Regions from separate parts of the Spirillospora sp. NPDC000708 genome, predicted to be linked through region 1. Evidence: riboswitches for the same ligand, from Rfam matches in the RefSeq annotation. Region 1 holds a riboswitch; each other region holds the start of a gene.
The links. Region 1 has a riboswitch for cobalamin ahead of ABT299_RS42835 (CbtB domain-containing protein). Riboswitches for the same ligand answer to the same signal wherever they lie in the genome.
Positions count from the first base shown of each region.

Region 1 (4,453 bases):
AACGGCATCAGAGCTTCGCGCACCGGGACCGGATCGGCGCGTTCCACGCGCAGGTGAAGCTCACCGGGCGGTACTCGCGGCAGTACCCGATGGCGTGGTCGTTCCAGATCACCAACGGCAGGCTGAAGGCGATCGCGCGGGGCAACGCGGTCTGCACGGCGACCGGGCTGAACGGCCGCTACCACGACCGGCACGTCGTCCCGGTCGGCTACGTCTGGCACTCCACGGTCCGGCCGCACCGCGTCCGCAAGGTCTACGTCCTCTCGGGCACCTGCACCTTCCCGGTGCAGGTCGGCGGCAGGCCCGGACGGGCCTTCGTCGGGTTCGCCTTCCACTACGCGATCAACCCGGACGCGCGGGGGGTGAGCCCGAAGACCGCGGGCTCGGCGCTCACCACCTCGGTCCGCTACGGCCGCTGACGCGGCCGGCCATGACCGCGCCCGATGGCGCGCACCCGGGGACGGGCGCGCCATCGGGCGCCACCACGGATCAGGCGATCTTGTGGACCCAGCCGTAGGGGTCGGGGCGGGTGCCGTACTGGATGCCGACCAGCTCCTGCCGCAGCTTCATGGAGATCTCGCCGGGCTCGCCGTCGCCGATCGTCCACTCGCGGTCGCGGCCCCTGACCCGGCCGACCGGGCTGATGATCGCGGCGGTGCCGCAGCCGAACACCTCGGTGATCTCGCCGGACGCGCAGCCGGCCTGCCACTCGTCGATGCTGATCTTGCCCTCCTCGGCGGGGATGCCGAGGTCCGGGGCGAGCGTGAGCATCGAGTCGCGGGTGACGCCCGCGAGGAGCGTGCCGGTGAGCGCCGGGGTGAGCAGCCGGGCGTCGGAACCGGAGCCGTAGACGAACATCAGGTTCATCGAGCCGACCTCCTCGACCCAGCGGTGCTCCACCGCGTCGAGCCAGACGACCTGGTCGCAGCCCTGCGCGACGGCCTCGGCCTGGCCCGCGAACGACGCGGCGTAGTTGCCGCCGAACTTGGCCTCGCCGGTGCCGCCGGGCGCCGCGCGGGTGTAGTCCTGCGACAGCCACACCGAGACGGGCTTGATCCCGCGCGGGTAGTACAGCCCGGACGGGGACGCGATGATCATGAAGAGGAACTCGTGCGCCGGGCTGTTCACGCCGAGGGCGCGGGTCGTGGCGAACATGAACGGCCGCAGGTAGAGGCTGTGCCCCTCGGTGTCGGGCACCCACGCCTTGTCGGTGGCGACCAGCAGCTCGACGGCGTCGACGAACAGCTGCTCGGGGATCTGCGGCATGGCCATCCGCTTGGCGGATCGGTTCATCCGGGCCGCGTTCATGTACGGCCGGAAGGTGACGATCGAGCCGTCCGGCTGCTTGTAGGCCTTGAGGCCCTCGAACAGCTCCTGGGCGTAGTGGAACACCTGGCTGGCCGGGTCCATCGGGATCGGCCCGTACGGTTCGAGCTTCGCGTCGTACCACCCCCGGTCCGCCGAGTACCGGATGGTGATCATGTGGTCGGTGAAGTACCGGCCGAAGCCCGGATCGGCCAGGACGCGCTCGCGCTCGGCGGCCGTCGCGGGCCGCTCGGTCAGCGTGATCTCGAAGTCCAGGGTGTCGCTCATCGCCGTTCGTCCTCTCCCGATCGCCGGCGCGGCCCCATTGCCGCTGCGGCGTCCTTAGTCCCTATTGTCGTACTTTGTTCCTCGACCCCACTCCTCGCACGCGGCGCATACGGAAAACCGGGCGCGCCGCGAGGCGCGCCCGGAGTGTCCCTGCTCGTGGCCAGAGAGGCGCGCCCTCAGCCCGATACTCGCTTGGCGATCGCGTCGCCGATCTGGGCGGTCGACCGCGTCCCGAGCGCGCCGCGCTCGGCCAGGTCGTCGGAGACGGCCTGCTCGACGCGGCGGGCGGCCTCGCCCGCGCCGATGTGGTCGAGCAGCATCGCGACCGACAGGATCGTGGCGGTCGGGTCGGCCTTGCCCTGCCCCGCGATGTCGGGCGCGCTGCCGTGCACCGGCTCGAACATCGACGGCGCCGTCCGGTCGGGGTTGACGTTCCCGGACGCGGCGAGCCCGATGCCGCCGGCGATCGCGGCGCCGATGTCGGTGATGATGTCGCCGAACAGGTTGTCGGTGACGACGACGTCGAACCGCTGCGGCTGGCCGACGAAGAACATGGTGGCCGCGTCGACATGGCAGTAGTCGGTCGTGACCTGCGGGTACTCCGCACCGACCCGCTTCATGACGCGCTGGTAGAGATCACCGGCGAAGGTCAGGACGTTGTCCTTGTGGACGAGCGTCAGCTTCTTGCGCGGGCGCGACGCCGCGACCTCGAACGCGTAACGGACGACCCGCTCGACGCCGAAGGCGGTGTTCACGCTCTCCTGCGTGGCGACCTCGTGCTCGGTGCCCTTGCGCAGGACGCCGCCGACGCCCGTGTAGGGGCCCTCGGTGCCCTCGCGGACGACGACCATGTCGATGTCGTCGGGCGTGACGTCGGCGAGGGGGGTCTTCACGCCCGGGAACAGCTTCACCGGGCGGAGGTTGACGTAGTGGTCGAGCTCGAACCGGGTCCGCAGCAGCAGCCCGCGCTCCAGCGTCCCGCTCGGGACGCTCGGGTCGCCGACGGCGCCGAGCAGGATGACGTCCTGGCCGCGCAGCTCCTCCAGCACCGAGTCGGGCAGCGTCTCCCCGGTCCGGTGCCAGCGGGCGGCGCCCAGGTCGTAGGAGGTCTGCTCGAACGCGAGGCCGCTGGACGGGGCGACGGCCTCGAGGACCTTCAGTCCCTCGGCGACCACCTCGGGGCCGATCCCGTCACCGGGAATGACGGCCAGACGAATGCTGCGGGAAGCCATGGGCGTACTGTACTGCAAACGTCTCACTGCTTGGGCTTGCGTCTCATATCCCGGTATCGGTGTCTCGGCGGGGCGGTCCCGGCGGCCGCGGACGATCGCCGCGGACGGCGGCGCGAACGTCACCTTTGTCACCCTTCGCGGGCTTGACGCGCCGGTGGGGAGAGGAGACGCTCTCCTCGACAAGTTCACATCGAGGCGACGGTGCGCAGGAACCTGGTGCGAATCCAGGACGGTCCCGCCACTGTGACCAGGGAGTCTCCCCCAGCACGACCACGGCCGGCCGCACCGGCGGGAAGGTCGGAGGGAGACGGCGATCTGGGAGTCAGGACACTGACCCGTCGTCCTCCCGCAACCGGGGCGAGTGCACCCCGTGAGGAGACCCGACATGGCCGAGTCCGCCGTACCGTCCGCCACGTCCCCGCAGGCCGAGCCGTCCGCGGCGCCCCTGCGCCTGCCGATCCGCGACATCGTGCCATGGGCGGTGCTCGCCGTCGTGCTGGCCGCGATCCTGATCTACTTCGTCGGCGCCGAGCAGGGCGCGACGTCGGTCTTCGGCGGCACCTGGGTGCACGAGTTCACCCACGACGGCCGGCACCTGCTCGGCTTCCCCTGCCACTAGGCCGCGCCGATGATGAGAGCACTGCTGGTCCGCGGGATGCTCGCGGGCCTGGCCGCTGCCGCCCTCGCCCTGGTCGTCGCGTGGCTGTACGGGGAGCCGCAGGTCGGGCACGCCATCGCGTTCGAGGAGGCCAGGGCGCACGCCGAGCACGCCGGGCACGAGCCGGAGGTCGTCGGCCGCACCGTGCAGAGGACCGCCGGCCTGACCACCGCCATGGCGGTGTACGGGACGGCGCTCGGCGGGCTGTTCTCGATCGCGTTCGCCTTCGCGTCCGGACGGCTAGGACGGCTCGGCGCGCGCGCCACCGCCGCCCTGGTAGCCCTCGCCGGGTTCGTGGCGATCGAGCTGGTGCCGTTCCTGAAGTACCCGGCGACGCCCCCGGCGGTCGGCAACCCGACCACGATCGGCGGCAGGACGGCGCTGTACTTCTGCATGATGGCGCTGGGGATCCTGGCGACGACCGCGGCGGTGATCGTGTGCCGCCGCCTCGTCCCCCGGCTCGGCGCCTGGAACGCGATCACGGCGACCGCGGCCGGCTACGCCGTCCTGCTGGCGGTCGTGTACCGGCTCACGCCGGAGCCCGAGGCGGTTCCGGAGCACTTCCCGGCCACGGTCCTGTGGGACTTCCGGCTCGCGTCCCTGGGCGTCCAGCTCGTCCTGTGGAGCACGATCGGGCTGCTGTTCGGTTACCTGACCGAGCGTTCGGTGGCCCGCCACCGGGCCGCCGTCCCGGCCTGACCGCCGCCGGCCGCCGTCACGGGCGCACCCGTGGCGGCGGCCCGTCGCGGCGCGGCGGGCGGCGCAGGCCGCAGTCGCCGCACATCTCGCCGCCGGGCGGGACGCGGTAGTACAGGCAGCAGTTGCGCCGGACGAAGCCGCGCGGGCCGAACACCCCGGCGCCCGCCAGCGGGGGCCGGGCCAGGAGTTCGCGGACGAGCGCGGCGCGGGCGCCGTCGGGCGGGCCGACGTTCAGGCCGCCGGCGAGGGCCGACGCCGCGTTCCCCCACAG
Region 1 is NZ_JBEPCJ010000095.1:29,292-33,744, forward strand. Features, by position in the region: gene ABT299_RS42820 (hypothetical protein) at 1-419, shown strand, start outside; gene ABT299_RS42825 (branched-chain amino acid aminotransferase) at 490-1,593, opposite strand; gene ABT299_RS42830 (3-isopropylmalate dehydrogenase) at 1,770-2,825, opposite strand; cobalamin riboswitch at 2,990-3,178, shown strand; gene ABT299_RS42835 (CbtB domain-containing protein) at 3,211-3,444, shown strand; gene ABT299_RS42840 (CbtA family protein) at 3,454-4,182, shown strand; gene ABT299_RS42845 ((2Fe-2S)-binding protein) at 4,199-4,453, opposite strand, start outside.

Region 2 (4,453 bases), on a different contig from region 1:
TCTGCTGGACGTACGGCTTGATCTCGGCGAAGAAGGCGGGGAAGTGCTCGCCGGAGCGGAAGCCCTGGGAGTGGTCCTCGGCGGACGTCCAGCGGATCCGCAGGATGTAGCACTCGGGCTCGTCGACGCAGCGGGTCAGCTCGTAGTCGACGCACTGAGGGGCGGCGGCGAGCGGGACGGCGGCGCGGGCGTAGGCGGCTTCGAACTCCTCCGCCCTCGCCCGGTCGATCCGGTAGCGGATGTACTCGACGATCACTGGGCCCCCAGGGGTGATCTTCCGGTCGGTAATCACTGTAACGCTGTAATCACCCGACCGGAAGACCGATGATCATTTCTCCGGGGATTCTCCCGAGGTTCGGCGGTACCAGGCGAGCCCGCCGCCCGCGACCACCACGACGGCGGCGGCCAGGCCGATCCACAGCCAGCCGGACGAGCCGCCGGAGCCGTTCCCGGCGGCCTTCGCGGCGGGCGCGGTCGCCCCGGGCGCGGTGCCGGCGGCGCCGGTGGACCCGGTGACGGTGAACGTGTAGGTGCCGCTGATCGGGTGGCCGTCCGGCGACACGACGCGCCAGCCGACCGTGTACACACCGTTCGGCAGCGTGCCCTTCACCGCCTCGGTGACCTTGTTGTCCACCGCCTGGGCCTTGCCCGCCTCGTGCCGCCCGCCGCCGGCGTCCGTCAGCACGACCTGCGGCAGCTGCACCGGGTCGGCGTACGTCAGGACGATCTGGGTCGGCGGCGCGACCGTCGCGTTCGCGGCGGGGTTCGCGCCGGTCAGCGACGTATGGGCGGAGGCGGGCGGGACGGTCAGCGCCAGCGCGGCGAGGGCCGCGGCGGCGCCGGCGGCGGTGCGCCGGACGGCCCGGCTCACGCCCGGCTCCGCGCCCGGGACAGGCCGTAGCCGCCGACCGCGATGCCGATCACGCCGACGCCGATGCCGGCGCCGCCGAGCACGCGGGCGGTGCCGTCGTCGGAATTCGCCTCCGCCTTGGCGGCGGGCTTGGACCGGGCGGTGAGCCCGGCGGCTGCGGTGTCGGAGGCGCCCTTGGGCGTCAGCTTGAGCGTGGGCGCCGGGTGCTCGGGCTCGTTGGTGCCGTCGCCCGGGTCCTGCTCCCACTTGACGACCTGGCCGTCGGAGTAGGTCTGGTCGGCCTTGAACGTCAACGTGTCGGTGTCGGTCGGCAGCGGGCCGAGCGAGACGTCGAACTCCTGGAACTGGCCGGGCTCGATCCTGCCGCCGGACCAGGTGATCTGCGTGACGGCCTTGGTCAGCTCGCCGCCCTCGGTCTTGACCGGCTTCGGCAGCGTGGACTCCACGACCTTCGCCGTCCAGCCGGGGACGGGCCGCACCGACACCGACGCGAGCGGGTGGTCGGTGGGGAGGTTCACCACGAGCTTGGTGGTGGCGGCGTTGTCCTCCTCGTTCGGCACCCGGAACGAGACCTTGGCGTAGGAGCCCTGCTCGGCGGTCTTCGGGTTGACGGTGACGTGCGCGGACGCGGCGGTCGCGAACGCGACCACGCCGGCGCCGGCGAGGACGGCGAGCGTGCCGAGCCGGCGGGCATGCGTGCGGGAAGGCAAGACGGAACTCCGTTCGAGTCGTACGGGAAGGGCCGGGCGCCGTGGATCCGGCGGCCGGTGACGTACGGCGCTCGCTCAGAGGTGGGCGAGCGCCCTCGAACGCGGAGGGGGTCCCCGCCGGACGACCTGGTGCCGGAGCGCGCGTCCCGTGGCGATCGCGCCGGCCGCCACCGGCACCACCGGGGTACGCAGCGGGCGCTCCGCCGGTTCGATCAGCAGCAGCGCGAGCAGCAGCCGGATCGGGCGGTCGGCGGCGGACGCGAGGCGCCGCGCGAGGGACCACGCGGCCCGCTCGCCGCGCCGCAGCCACCAGGCCGCGACCACGGCGGCGGCGACGTGCGCGACGGTCATGGACGTGCCGGAGCCGTGCATCGCGGGCGTCGCGGCGGCGTGTCCCGCGTGCGCGGCGGTGTCGCAGTCGCGCATGCCCTCGGTGGCGCTCGCGAACAGCGTGTGCAGCGCGAACTGGCCGCCGAGCAGCCCGCCCATGATCGTCGGGAGGGAGCGCTCGTGGCCGGCGAGGGCGGCGGCGACGGCGAGGGCCGCGCCGAACCCGGCGAGCACCGCCCAGCCCGGCACCGGCTCGTGCGACGCCAGGTCGTGGCCGACGGTCGCGAGCGCGACGCACACGGTCGCGAAGACGACCGCGCGCGCGGTGCGGAAGGCCGGCTGCCTGGGACGCGGGGACATGACGGGGACATCGTCCCACCCCGGTCCGCGGGCGCGCATCCGACCCCCGCGATCCGGTCCCGACGCGCCCTACATGTTGGGGTTGCGCAATGAGGATCAACAAGATGTAGGGTTCAATCCCGTGCTGGTTCGCCCCCGCCGCTCGCGGCGGGGGCGTCGTAAGAGGGAACCCGGTGCAAGTCCGGGACTGCCCCGCAGCGGTGAGCGGGAACGACCGCCGTCACAGGCACTGAACCGGATCGTCCGGATCGGGAAGCGACGGCCAGTAGGTCGTGCCTCCGGCAGGAGGCGCGGGTGCCCGCGAGTCCGAAGACCTGCCATGCACGCCGTACGTCCGAGGCTTCGCGGGTGAGCCGGGGGACGGTGCGCGGCAGCCTGCCGCCGCGCCCGTTCGCATGCCCTCGCGAGGCCGTCTCACGAGGGGAGAGAACGTGACAGTCACCATGCCCGCGGAGGCGCCGGCCGCCGAGCGGATCGCGGCCGAGGTCGCCGCGGCCTGCGCCGGCGTCGAGGGGACCGCGCCGGAACGGGTGCTCGGCGCGGTCCGGGCCGGGGACGGCGCGAGCGCCGCCGCCCTGCGGGACCTGGCGATCGGGGAGGCCGCCGCGCTGGTCGCGGTGGAGCCGGGGTACTCCCGGGTCGCCGCGCGGCTGCTGGCCGCCCGGATCCGCGACGAGACCGCCGAGGCCGGCGTCCGGGGCTTCGCGGAGTCCGTCGCCGCCGCGCACGCCGAGGGCCTCCTCGCCGACGGCCCCGCCGCGTTCGTCGCCGAGAACGCCGCCGCGCTGGACCGCCTCATCGACGAGGGTCCGGGGGGCGCGGGGGGTCGCCCCCCCTCGGGAGGCGCGGTCGAGGAGGCGGACGACCGGTTCGGATACTTCGGGCTCCGCACCCTCTACGACCGGTACCTGCTGCGGCATCCGCGGACCCGGCTCGTCCTGGAGCGGCCGCAGCACTTCTTCCTGCGGGTGGCCGTGGGCCTGTCCGACACCGTCGACGAGGCCGCCGAGCTGTACCGGCTGCTCAGCACGCTGTCCTATCTGCCCAGCTCGCCGACCCTGTTCAACTCCGCGGCGCGGCGCCCGCAGCTGTCGTCGTGCTTCCTGCTGGACTCGCCGCGCGACGAGCTGGAGGCGATCTACGAGCGGTACGGGCAGGTCGCGCGGCTCAGCAAGTACGCGGGCGGGATCGGGATCTCCTGGACGCGGGTCCGGTCGCGCGGGTCGCTGATCCGGGGGACGAACGGGCACTCGAACGGGATCGTCCCGTGGCTGCGCACGCTGGACGCGTCCGTCGCCGCCGTCAACCAGGGCGGCCGCCGCAAGGGCGCCGCGTGCGTGTACCTGGAGCCGTGGCACGCCGACGTCGAGGAGTTCCTCGAACTGCGCGACAACACCGGCGAGGAGGCGCGCCGCACCCACGACCTGAACCTGGCGAACTGGATCCCGGACGAGTTCATGCGCCGCGTCGAGGCGGACGGGACGTGGTCGCTGTTCGACCCGAAGGAGGTCCCGGAGCTGACGGACCTGTGGGGCGACGCCTTCGACGCCGCGTACCGGGCGGCCGAAAAGGAGGGCCGGTACGTCCGGCAGGTCCCGGCGCGGAAGCTGTACGGGCGGATGATGCGGACGCTCGCGGAGACCGGCAACGGCTGGATGACCTTCAAGGACGCCGCGAACCGGGCCTGCAACCAGACCGCCGAGCCGGGCCGGACCGTCCACCTGTCGAACCTGTGCACCGAGATCCTGGAGGTCACGGGCGATAACGAGGCGGCGGTGTGCAACCTCGGGTCGGTGAACCTGGCCGCGCACGTGTCGCCGTCCGGGATCGACTGGGACCGGCTCCGCGCGACCGTCCGCACCGCCGTCCGGTTCCTGGACCGCACCATCGACCGCGGCTTCTACCCGACGCCCGAGGCGGAAACGGCCAACCGGAAGTGGCGTCCCGTCGGCCTCGGCGTCATGGGTCTCGCCGACGTGTTCTTCACGCTCCGGCTCCCGTTCGACTCCGCCGAGGCCCGCGAGCTGTCCACCCGGATCGCCGAGGAGATCGCGCTCGCCGCCTACGCCGCGTCCGCCGACCTCGCCGAGGCGCACGGCCGGCTCCCCGCCTACGCCGAGACCCGCACCGCGCGCGGCCAGCTGCACATCGACCACTTCCCGGACGCCGCGCCCACCCGTCC
Region 2 is NZ_JBEPCJ010000013.1:28,003-32,455, reverse strand. Features, by position in the region: gene ABT299_RS12225 (globin domain-containing protein) at 1-256, opposite strand, end outside; gene ABT299_RS12220 (copper resistance CopC family protein) at 329-871, opposite strand; gene ABT299_RS12215 (YcnI family copper-binding membrane protein) at 868-1,581, opposite strand; gene ABT299_RS12210 (hypothetical protein) at 1,657-2,271, opposite strand; cobalamin riboswitch at 2,380-2,608, shown strand; gene ABT299_RS12205 (ribonucleoside-diphosphate reductase subunit alpha) at 2,703-4,453, shown strand, end outside.
Region 2: it holds a riboswitch for cobalamin, as region 1 does, so the genes downstream of both, ABT299_RS12205 (ribonucleoside-diphosphate reductase subunit alpha) here and ABT299_RS42835 (CbtB domain-containing protein) in region 1, are expected to answer to the same signal.

Region 3 (4,453 bases), on a different contig from region 1:
CCGCGCTCCCGCCGGACGTCGCGAGCGCCGCGCTCGTCCACACGACGATCCCGGCCGGCACGCCGGTCCTGGAGCTGGGCGCGGGCACCGGGCGGGTCACCCGCCCGCTGGTCGGGTTCGGCCATCCGGTGACGGCGGTGGACGGCTCCGCGGCGATGCTCGCCCGGATCGAGGGCGCGCGGACGGTGTGCTCGCCGATCCAGGATCTGGACCTGCCCGACCGGTTCGGCTGCGTCCTGCTGATGTCGTACCTGGTCAACTACGGCGACCGGGCGGCGCTCCTCGCGGCCTGCCGGCGCCACGTCCGGCCGGACGGCGTGGTCGTCGTCCAGCGCGACACGGGAAGGCACTGGCACGACGACGCGCCCCGGGAGTGGACGCACGACGGCGTCCGCTACCGGGTGGCGCACCTGGAACGGCCCGGCCCCGGAACGGTCGTCGCGACGCTCGAATACCGGATCGGCGAGCGGCGCTGGACGCACACCTTCACCAACCGGCACCTCGGCGACGAGGAGCTTCCCGCCGTGCTGGACGCGGCGGGCCTGCGCCTCGGCCACTTCCTGGACGACGACGGCGCCTGGTTCACCGCCCGCCCCCGCTGACCCGCGGCCCGGCCTGTCGGACCCGTGCGGCACATTGGTCCGCGAAAACGGCGGAGCCGACGCATGCGGGAGGACCGATGGACGAGCGGACGTGGTGGGCCCTGATCGAGGACGCGCGGGCCGAGGCCGGTGCGCACGCCGACGACCGCGACTCCCCCGACGACCCGCTGATCGACCTGGTGGCCGACCGGCTCGCGGAACTGGACGGCCCCGGCATCGTCGCGTTCGACGCCATGCTGACGCGCGTCCTCGACTCGGCGTACCGGCGGCCGCTCTGGAACGCCGCCTACCTCATCGAGGGCGGCTGCGGCGACGACGGATTCATGGACTTCCGCGCCGGGCTCGCGCTGCTGGGACGCGACGTGTTCGCGCGCGCCGTCGACGACCCCGACACGCTGGCCGACGTCCCCACGGTGGTGCGGATGGCCCGGGAGGACGAGGGGTGGATCGGCGCGGAGGGCCTGCACTACGCGGCGCGCAGCACCTACAAGCGCGTCATGGGAGAGACCGAGTCGTTCGACGCGGCGATGGAGTCGGCCGTGCGCTCGATGCGGCGGCCCGAGCGTCCCGCGGGCGAGAACTGGGACGTCGAGGACGACGCCGAGACCCGGCTGCACCTGCCCCGGCTGGCCGCCCTGTTCCTCTGAGCGGTTGTGTCTCCATGAGCTTGACAGCTAATGGCATTAGCCTTAGCTTGTAGCTAACGCCATTAGCCAAGCAGGAGGGCACCAGGCCATGAGCACCGCCACCGTTCCGACCGTCCGCAAGGGTTCCGCCGCGCTCGTGGCCCGCCGCACCGCCTGGGGCGCGAACGCGCTGTTCTGGACCGCGTTCGCCGTCCTCGAAGGCGTCAACCACGGCTGGCTCGCCGCGCTCCTCGCGGTCGCGTTCTTCATCGCGCCCGACCTCACCTTCCTGGCCGGGATCCGGGACGCGCACACCGTCGAGCGCGGGCAGCTCCCGGCACGCGCCGTCCCGTACTACAACGCCGCGCACCGCGCGCTGGTCCCGCTCGCGCTCATCGCGCTCTACACCGTCGCTCCGTTCGCGTGGGCTCCGATCTTCGCCGGGCTCTGCGGCTGGATGGCGCACATCTCGATCGACCGCGCCGTCGGCTACGGCCTGCGCACCAAGGACGGCTTCCAGCGCCACTGACCCCCTCCCCCGACCCGAAGGCGGGCACCGCTACGATCGCGGACGGCGTGAACTGACGCGAGGTGCCCCTCGGGGAGAATCGGGAAGCCGGTGCGAATCCGGCACGGGCCCGCCGCGGTGACCGGGAAGCCGCCGCCCACGCGCGCACGCGCGGCCACTGGCCGTCAGGCCGGGAAGGCGGGCGGTGAGGCGTCGATCCGGGAGTCCGAAGACCGGCCTCGCTCCACCGGCCGCCCGCCCCGGGCGGCCCGACCGCAGCGGGAGCCTGCCCATGAACCTGTACGACGTCATCCACCGCCGCCGCGATGTACGCGCCGAGTTCACCGGCGCGCCGATCCCGGACGGCGTCCTCGACCGCGTCCTCACCGCCGCGCACGCCGCCCCCAGCGTCGGCCTCTCCCAGCCCTGGGACTTCGTGCTGGTCCGCGACCCGGACGTCCGCCGCGCGTTCCACGACCACGTCCGGTCCGAGCGCGACGCGTTCGCCGCCACCCTCACCGGCGACGCCGCCGCCCGCTTCGCCCGCATCAAGATCGACGGGGTGCTCGAATCCACCGTGTCGATCGTGGTGACCTACGACGCCGAGCGCGGCGGCCCCGCCGTCCTCGGCCGGCACGCGATCGCCGACGCCGGCCTGTACTCCGTCTGCCTGGCCGTCCAGAACCTCTGGCTGGCGGCGACGGCGGAGGGACTGGGCGTCGGCTGGGTGTCGTTCTACCGCGAGCCCTACCTGCGCGACCTCCTCGGCATCCCGGCGGGCGTCCGGCCGGTCGCCTGGCTGTGCGTCGGGCCGGTCACGCACCTGGAGGCCGTCCCGGACCTCGAACGGCACGGCTGGCGCCACCGCCGCCCCCTCCACGCGGCCGTCCACCACGACCGCTGGTGAGCACGGCACCCGAATAATCAGGTGCGCCGCCCCGCCCATGGCGTGATCATGCCTGCATGGACCCCGTACGCATCAGGCGCATGTCGCGGGACGACCTCGTCGCGACCGAGCGCGCGGCGGCGGTGACGTTCCTCGAAGGCGACCGCCTCAGCCGGCGGGTGGGCGAACCGGACCCGGAACCGCCGACGGAGGAGCAGTCCCGCCGCCTGATCGACCGCCTGGGCCACTTCCTGTCCGTCGACCCGGACGGCTGCTGGCTCGCCGAAGAGGGCCGGGACGTCGTGGGCTTCGCCGTCTCCCAGAACCGCGAAGGGCTCTGGTACCTGGCGACCTACGGCGTCCTGCCCGGCCGGCAGGGGAAGGGCATCGGCAAGCGCCTGATGGACGCCGTCCTCGCGCACGCCGGCGACCGGCCGGGCCTGTTCTCCTCGACGGTGCATCCGGCGGCGACGCGCCGCTACCGTCTGGCGGGCTTCACCCTGCACCCGCAGATGCGGATGGTCGGCACCGTCGACCGGTCCACGCTGCCAGCCGTCCGCGGACTGCGGGACGGGCGCGCCGACGACCTCGAATGGATGGACCGGCTGGACACCGCCGTCCGCGGCGCGGGCCACGGCCCCGACCACGTCCACATGCTGGAGACGCTGCGGCTGGTCGTCTCCGACGCGCCCGGCCGGCGCGGCTACGTCTACATCGACGAGGGCGCGGGACGTCCCGCGCTGCTGGCCGCCGACCGTCCCGAGACCGCCGAGACCCTGCTGTGGGAGGCGCTCGCCGCCGCGCGCGGGGACACCCTCGTCAACTGCATCACCACCGACAACCACTGGGCGGTGGACGTCGGCCTCGCCGCCCGCCTCGACATCGGCCAGGAGGGCTACATCGCCGTCCGCGGCATGCCCGCCCCCGCCCCCTACCTGGCGAGCGGCCACTACCTGTGACCCGGCCGTCCTGCCGCGAGAAGGGGTGGGACGCTTCCGGGCAATCAAGGACGTGACCCCCCTCCACGCCTCCAGAAGGGTCCCGCATGACCCTTCCTCCAGCGCCACGGGACGAGCCGTGACGGGCGCCCCCTCCGAAACGGGCGCCCCGGCGGAGCCGGAGCCGTCGGACGCCGACGTCATCGCCGCCGCGCGGCGCGACCCCGAACGGTTCGCGGACCTTTTCGACCGGCACTACCGGGACATCCACCGCTACGTGGACCGGCGGCTCGGCGCGGACGCCGCGGACGACATCGCGGCCGAGACGTTCCTGATCGCCTTCCGCCGCCGCGCCGTGTTCGACCCGGCGCACACCTCGGCGCGCCCCTGGCTGTACGGCATCGCGACCCGCCTGATCAGCCGCCACCGCCGCGACGAGCTGCGCCGCTACAAGGCGATGGCCCGGATGCGCACCGCCGACGTCGTCGAGAGCCACGAGAGCAGCGTGACCTCGGCGGTGGACGCCGCGAGCTTCGGCCTGAGCCCGGCCCTGGCGCGCCTGCGGCACGGCGACCGCGACGTCCTGCTCCTCGTGGCGCTGGCCGAACTCAGCTACCCGGAGGTCGCCGAAGCCCTCGGAATCGCCTACGGGACGGTCTGCTCGCGGCTGAGCCGCGCCCGCAAACAGGTCCGCGCCGCATTGCGCGCATCGGGACACGACGAGGAGGACGACCGTGGATGATCTGACCCTCATCAGCCGGATGCACACCGCCGAGCGACCCCCGTCCCCCGAGACCACGCACGCGGCCCGCCGCCGCCTCCTGGCCGAGGCCGCCGCCCCGCGCCGCCGCCTCGCGCGGCTCTTCCAGCCGAAGCGGAGGGCAGCGCTGGTC
Region 3 is NZ_JBEPCJ010000053.1:19,504-23,956, reverse strand. Features, by position in the region: gene ABT299_RS31575 (class I SAM-dependent methyltransferase) at 1-602, shown strand, start outside; gene ABT299_RS31570 (DUF4240 domain-containing protein) at 680-1,249, shown strand; gene ABT299_RS31565 (DUF4260 family protein) at 1,338-1,757, shown strand; cobalamin riboswitch at 1,811-1,983, shown strand; gene bluB (5,6-dimethylbenzimidazole synthase) at 2,029-2,643, shown strand; gene ABT299_RS31555 (GNAT family N-acetyltransferase) at 2,700-3,581, shown strand; gene ABT299_RS31550 (sigma-70 family RNA polymerase sigma factor) at 3,700-4,302, shown strand; gene ABT299_RS31545 (hypothetical protein) at 4,295-4,453, shown strand, end outside.
Region 3: it holds a riboswitch for cobalamin, as region 1 does, so the genes downstream of both, bluB (5,6-dimethylbenzimidazole synthase) here and ABT299_RS42835 (CbtB domain-containing protein) in region 1, are expected to answer to the same signal.

Region 4 (4,453 bases), on a different contig from region 1:
GTTCTCCTCGCCGATCCGCCACTTCGCCGACTTGACGAACTGGAACACCCCGATCGGCCAGCCCTGGTTCCAGGCCCGCAGCGCGAGCCCGAACGCGGCCGTCGACTTCCCCTTGCCCGGTCCGGTGTGCACCATCACCAGCGGCCGGTTGCGGCGCTGCCTGGTGGTGAGCCCGTCGTCCGGCACGTACTCCGGCTTGCCCTGCGGCATCTCAGCCCCTGCTTCCTGGGTCGGCGGCGGTTTCCCCGGCGGTCATGCGGATTCCCCGGCGGTCACGGGAGGTCTTCTCCAACGGTCACGCGAGGTCTTCTCCAACGGTCACGCGACGTTCCGCGCGCCGCCGCGCGCGTCGCGGACGACCCCGGCGAGCGCGTCGGCGGCGAGGCGGTCGAGCCGGACGACCTCGGCGCCGAGCCGGGCGCCGAGCGCGGCGGCGAGTCCGAGCCGCACCGGCCCGGACTCGCAGTCGACGACCACCGACGCGACGCCGGCGAGCAGCCCGGCCGCCGCCGACGGGTCGGGGCCGTGGGTGGCGCGGCCGTCGGTCACCACGACCAGCAGCGGGCGGCGGGCCGGGTCGCGCAGCCGCTCGACCCGCAGCACCTCGGCGGCCCGTGCCAGCCCGGCGGACAGCGGGGTGCGGCCCCCGGTCGGCAGCGCGTCGAGGCGGCGCGCCCCGGCCTCCACCGACGACGTGGGCGGCAGCGCCAGGTCGGCGTCCCGTCCCCGGAAGGTGATGAGGCCGACCTTGTCGCGCCGCTGGTAGGCGTCGAGGAGGAGGCTGAGGACGGCGCCCTTCACCGCGCGCATCCGCTTGCGCGCCGCCATCGAACCGCTGGCGTCGACGACGAACAGGACGAGGTTGCCCTCCCGTCCGTCGCGGACCGCTTCGCGCAGGTCTTCGGGTTGGACGACCAGACCGGAACCGGTGCGTCCCCGCGCGCGCTGGTGCGGTGCCGCCGCGCGCAGCGTCGCCGTCAGGTGCAACCCGCGCGCGCCCGGCCGTGCGCCTGACACGCGTCCGTACGGGCTGCGCGCCTTGGAACGCCGTCCCGGCGCGCCTTCGCCCAGCCCGGGGACGGTGAAGAGGCGCGGCTTGTAGGCGGCGTCCGCCGGCGCGGGCTCGCTCTCGCCCGACCGCCCCGGGCCGCTCTCCCCGGACTGCGGCGTCTCCTCCGGGGGCGGGCCGGCCGGCGGCGGGACGGGCGCGTCCTGCCCGGAGCCGTCGGGAAGGCCGCCGCCTCCCCCGTCCGGGCCGTCCGGGCCGTCCGGGCCGTCGCCGGGAGGTCCCGGGTCGTCGGGTGGCTCCGGCTCGTCGCCGTGCTCTTCGAGCACCTCGTCGAGCTTCTGCCGGTCCAGGCCGGGCGCGTCGAACGGGTCGCGGCGGCGCCGGTGCGGCAGCGCGAGCCGCGCCGCCGTCCGGACGTCGTCGGCCGTCACCGCGTCGCGGCCGTGCCAGGCGGCCAGCGCGATCGCGGCCCGCGCCGTCACCAGGTCGGCGCGCAGGCCGTCCACCTCGAACGACGCGCACACGGCGGTGATCTGGCGGAGCGCGGCGTCGGTCAGCTCCACGCCGGGCAGCCGGCGGCGGGCGGCGGCGATCCGCCGGGCCAGGTCCGCCTCGTCCGCGGCGAAGGCCGCCGCGAAGCCGTCCGGATCGTCCTCGAACCGCAGCCGCCGCCGGACGACCTCGGCGCGCTCGGCCGGGTCGCGGGTCGCGGCGACCTCGACGGTCAGCCCGAACCGGTCCAGCAGCTGCGGGCGCAGCTCGCCCTCCTCCGGGTTCATCGTCCCGACCAGCAGGAACCGCGCCGCGTGCCGGACGGAGACGCCCTCGCGCTCGACGTACGACTCGCCCATGGCCGCCGCGTCCAGCAACAGGTCGACCAGGTGGTCATGGAGCAGGTTGACCTCGTCGACGTACAGGACGCCGCGGTGCGCGGCCGCGAGCAGGCCCGGCTCGAACGCCTTCACGCCCTCGGTCAGCGCGCGCTCGATGTCCAGCGAGCCGGTGAGCCGGTCCTCGGACGCGCCCACCGGCAGCTCGACCAGCCGCGCGTCCCGCGTCCCCGCCTCGCCGGGGGTGTGCGGGCCGTCGGGGCACGCCGGGTCGGGATCGTCCGGGTCGCAGGAGAACCGGCAGCCCGGCACGGCCGGCACCGGGGGCAGCAGCCCGGCCAGCGCGCGCACGATCGTCGACTTGGCGGTGCCCTTCTCGCCGCGGACCAGCACGCCGCCGACGCCCGGCGACACCGCGTTGATCAGCAGGGCGAGCTTCAGATCGGCCATTCCGACGACGGCGGAGAAGGGGTAGCGCGCGCGGGCGCGCCTCTCCGGCCGGCCGGTGTCCGGCGCCGACGCAGGTCGCACGTCTCGTCATCCTTCCTCGGGTGTCCACGCCCGTGGCGGTGCCTGTCCGACGGCCGGAGTCTCCTGGCTCCCGGATCACCGCTCCCCCTCGGCCTTCCAGCACCGCGTGCCGTGGCCGTGTCGAGGGGGGCTCCCCTGGTCACAGTTGCGGGACAGCCCCGGATTCGCACCGGGTTCCTCCGCGTCCGTCGCCCGCCCAGGATCGCACACCGGCCGGACGCGCTCGACCCGGCCATCTATCGGCGGAGTGCCGGTCAATGTTGGCGATACGCCAATGAGATGGTCTACTGGTCGGTATGGAGCGACGCGCAGCCCCGCGCGGCGAGGCCGCCGGAGCCGCGACGCCGCACCCGGGCGACACCAGGAGCCCGAAGGCCCGCTACCAGCGCCTGCCGCGCGACGAGCGGCGCGACCAGATCCTCGACGTCGCGCGCCGCATGTTCACCGAGCTGCCGTACGCGGAGGTGGCCACCGCGGCGATCGCCCGCGAGGCCGGCGTCCAGCGCGGGCTCATCCACTACTACTTCGGCACCAAGCGGGAGCTGTTCCTCAAGGTCGTCCAGGGCCTGACGGCCACCGCGGCGGTGCAGGCGCCGCCCCCTGACGAGCGGATGACGCTGCCTGAGACGGTCGAGCTGTGCGTGAACCTGTTCCTCGACACCGCCGAGCGGAACGCCACCACCTGGTTCGCGGCGCTGGACGCGGAGGGCTTCGGGCAGGACCCCGAGCTGCTCCACCTCGTCAACCGGTTCCGCGACCGGACGGTCGAGCACATGCTCGCCGTTCTGCGGGTGCCCGCGCCGACCGGCACGCTGCGGGCCGTCCTGCGCGTCTACTCCGGGCTCGCGGACGCGGCGACGCGGCAGTGGCTCCAGGAGCGGACCCTCGACCGCGCGCAGGTGCAGACGCTGCTGACCAGGTCGCTGCTGTCGATGGTCACCGACATCGCCCCCGCGCTGGAGGCCCAGGACGCGGCGGGCGGAGGGCGCCTAGAGGCCGGGGACCGGCTGCTTCACGCCGCCGCGCACCGGGACGGCGAACCAGACGGCCTTGCCGCGGACGCCCGGGCCGAGCCGTGACAGCGTCCGCAGCATGCCCCAGCGGCCCCGCGACAGCTCCCGGACGATGCTGAGACCGCGCCCGCAGTCCCCGGACGTCCACGAGTAGCCGGGCAGCGACGCGTCGACGTAGGCGTCGAAGACGGCGCACCGCACCTCGGCACCGACCGGAGCGCCCGCGAGGCCGGGACCGGCCAGGGCACCCGGGCTCGCCGGGGCGCCGGACGGCCGGGACTCGGCGCCGGGCGGGTCGCCCAGGTAGAGCCACAGCTCGTGCGGGCCGTGGTCGCCGGCGTGCTGGTGCGCGTTGGTGGCCAGCTCGCTCACCATCAGCTGCGCGTCGCCGATCGCCTCGTCCCGCACGCCGAGCGAGGCGAGCGCGTCGCGCAGCACGCGGCGGGCGTGGCTCGCGCAGCCGGGGCCGCCGGGGAGCGCCCACACCCAGCCCGGCCTGGCGCCGCCCGGCCCGCGCGCGCCCCCGGCGGCCATCGCGTCGGCCATGGCGGCGGCGTCGGTCATCATGTCCGCGGCGAGGTCGGCCGCCTGGTCGGAGGGGGCGCCGGGCGGCGCCGCGGGGTCGGCGGCCGGGGCGGCCGACCGGTCGTGCCCGGCGCGCGGCCCGGCGGTGCGCCGCGGCGCGCGCTGGCTCGCGTCGGTGGTCTCAGGCGGGGTCTTCACGAGTGCCTCCCGCGGGCCGCCTGCCGGGAGCGCGGTCCGGTCGCCGTCACTATCGGTCCCCGAGCAGTCACGCATTCAAGACTCTCGTGAGATTCTCACGTTCGCAAGCGCCTTGATGGAATTGCCCTGCCCTTCGTGCCGGGTTCGCCAATCGCGTTGTGGCGCGGCCCGAGAGCGGCGAGACTTCGCTCCCATGACCTACCGCCCCACCGTTCGTGGCCGCCGTCTGGCGCGGGAGCTCCGCAAGCTGCGCGAGGAGCAGGGACTCACCCTGCAGGAGGTGGCGGACCGCCTCGACTGGTCCCGGGCCACCGTCTCCCGGCTGGAGACCAGCCAGACCCGGCCGC
Region 4 is NZ_JBEPCJ010000004.1:53,830-58,282, reverse strand. Features, by position in the region: gene cobO (cob(I)yrinic acid a,c-diamide adenosyltransferase) at 1-210, opposite strand, end outside; gene ABT299_RS04580 (putative cobaltochelatase) at 319-2,370, opposite strand; cobalamin riboswitch at 2,427-2,550, opposite strand; gene ABT299_RS04575 (TetR/AcrR family transcriptional regulator) at 2,667-3,449, shown strand; gene ABT299_RS04570 (ATP-binding protein) at 3,360-4,106, opposite strand; gene ABT299_RS04565 (helix-turn-helix domain-containing protein) at 4,300-4,453, shown strand, end outside.
Region 4: it holds a riboswitch for cobalamin, as region 1 does, so the genes downstream of both, ABT299_RS04580 (putative cobaltochelatase) here and ABT299_RS42835 (CbtB domain-containing protein) in region 1, are expected to answer to the same signal.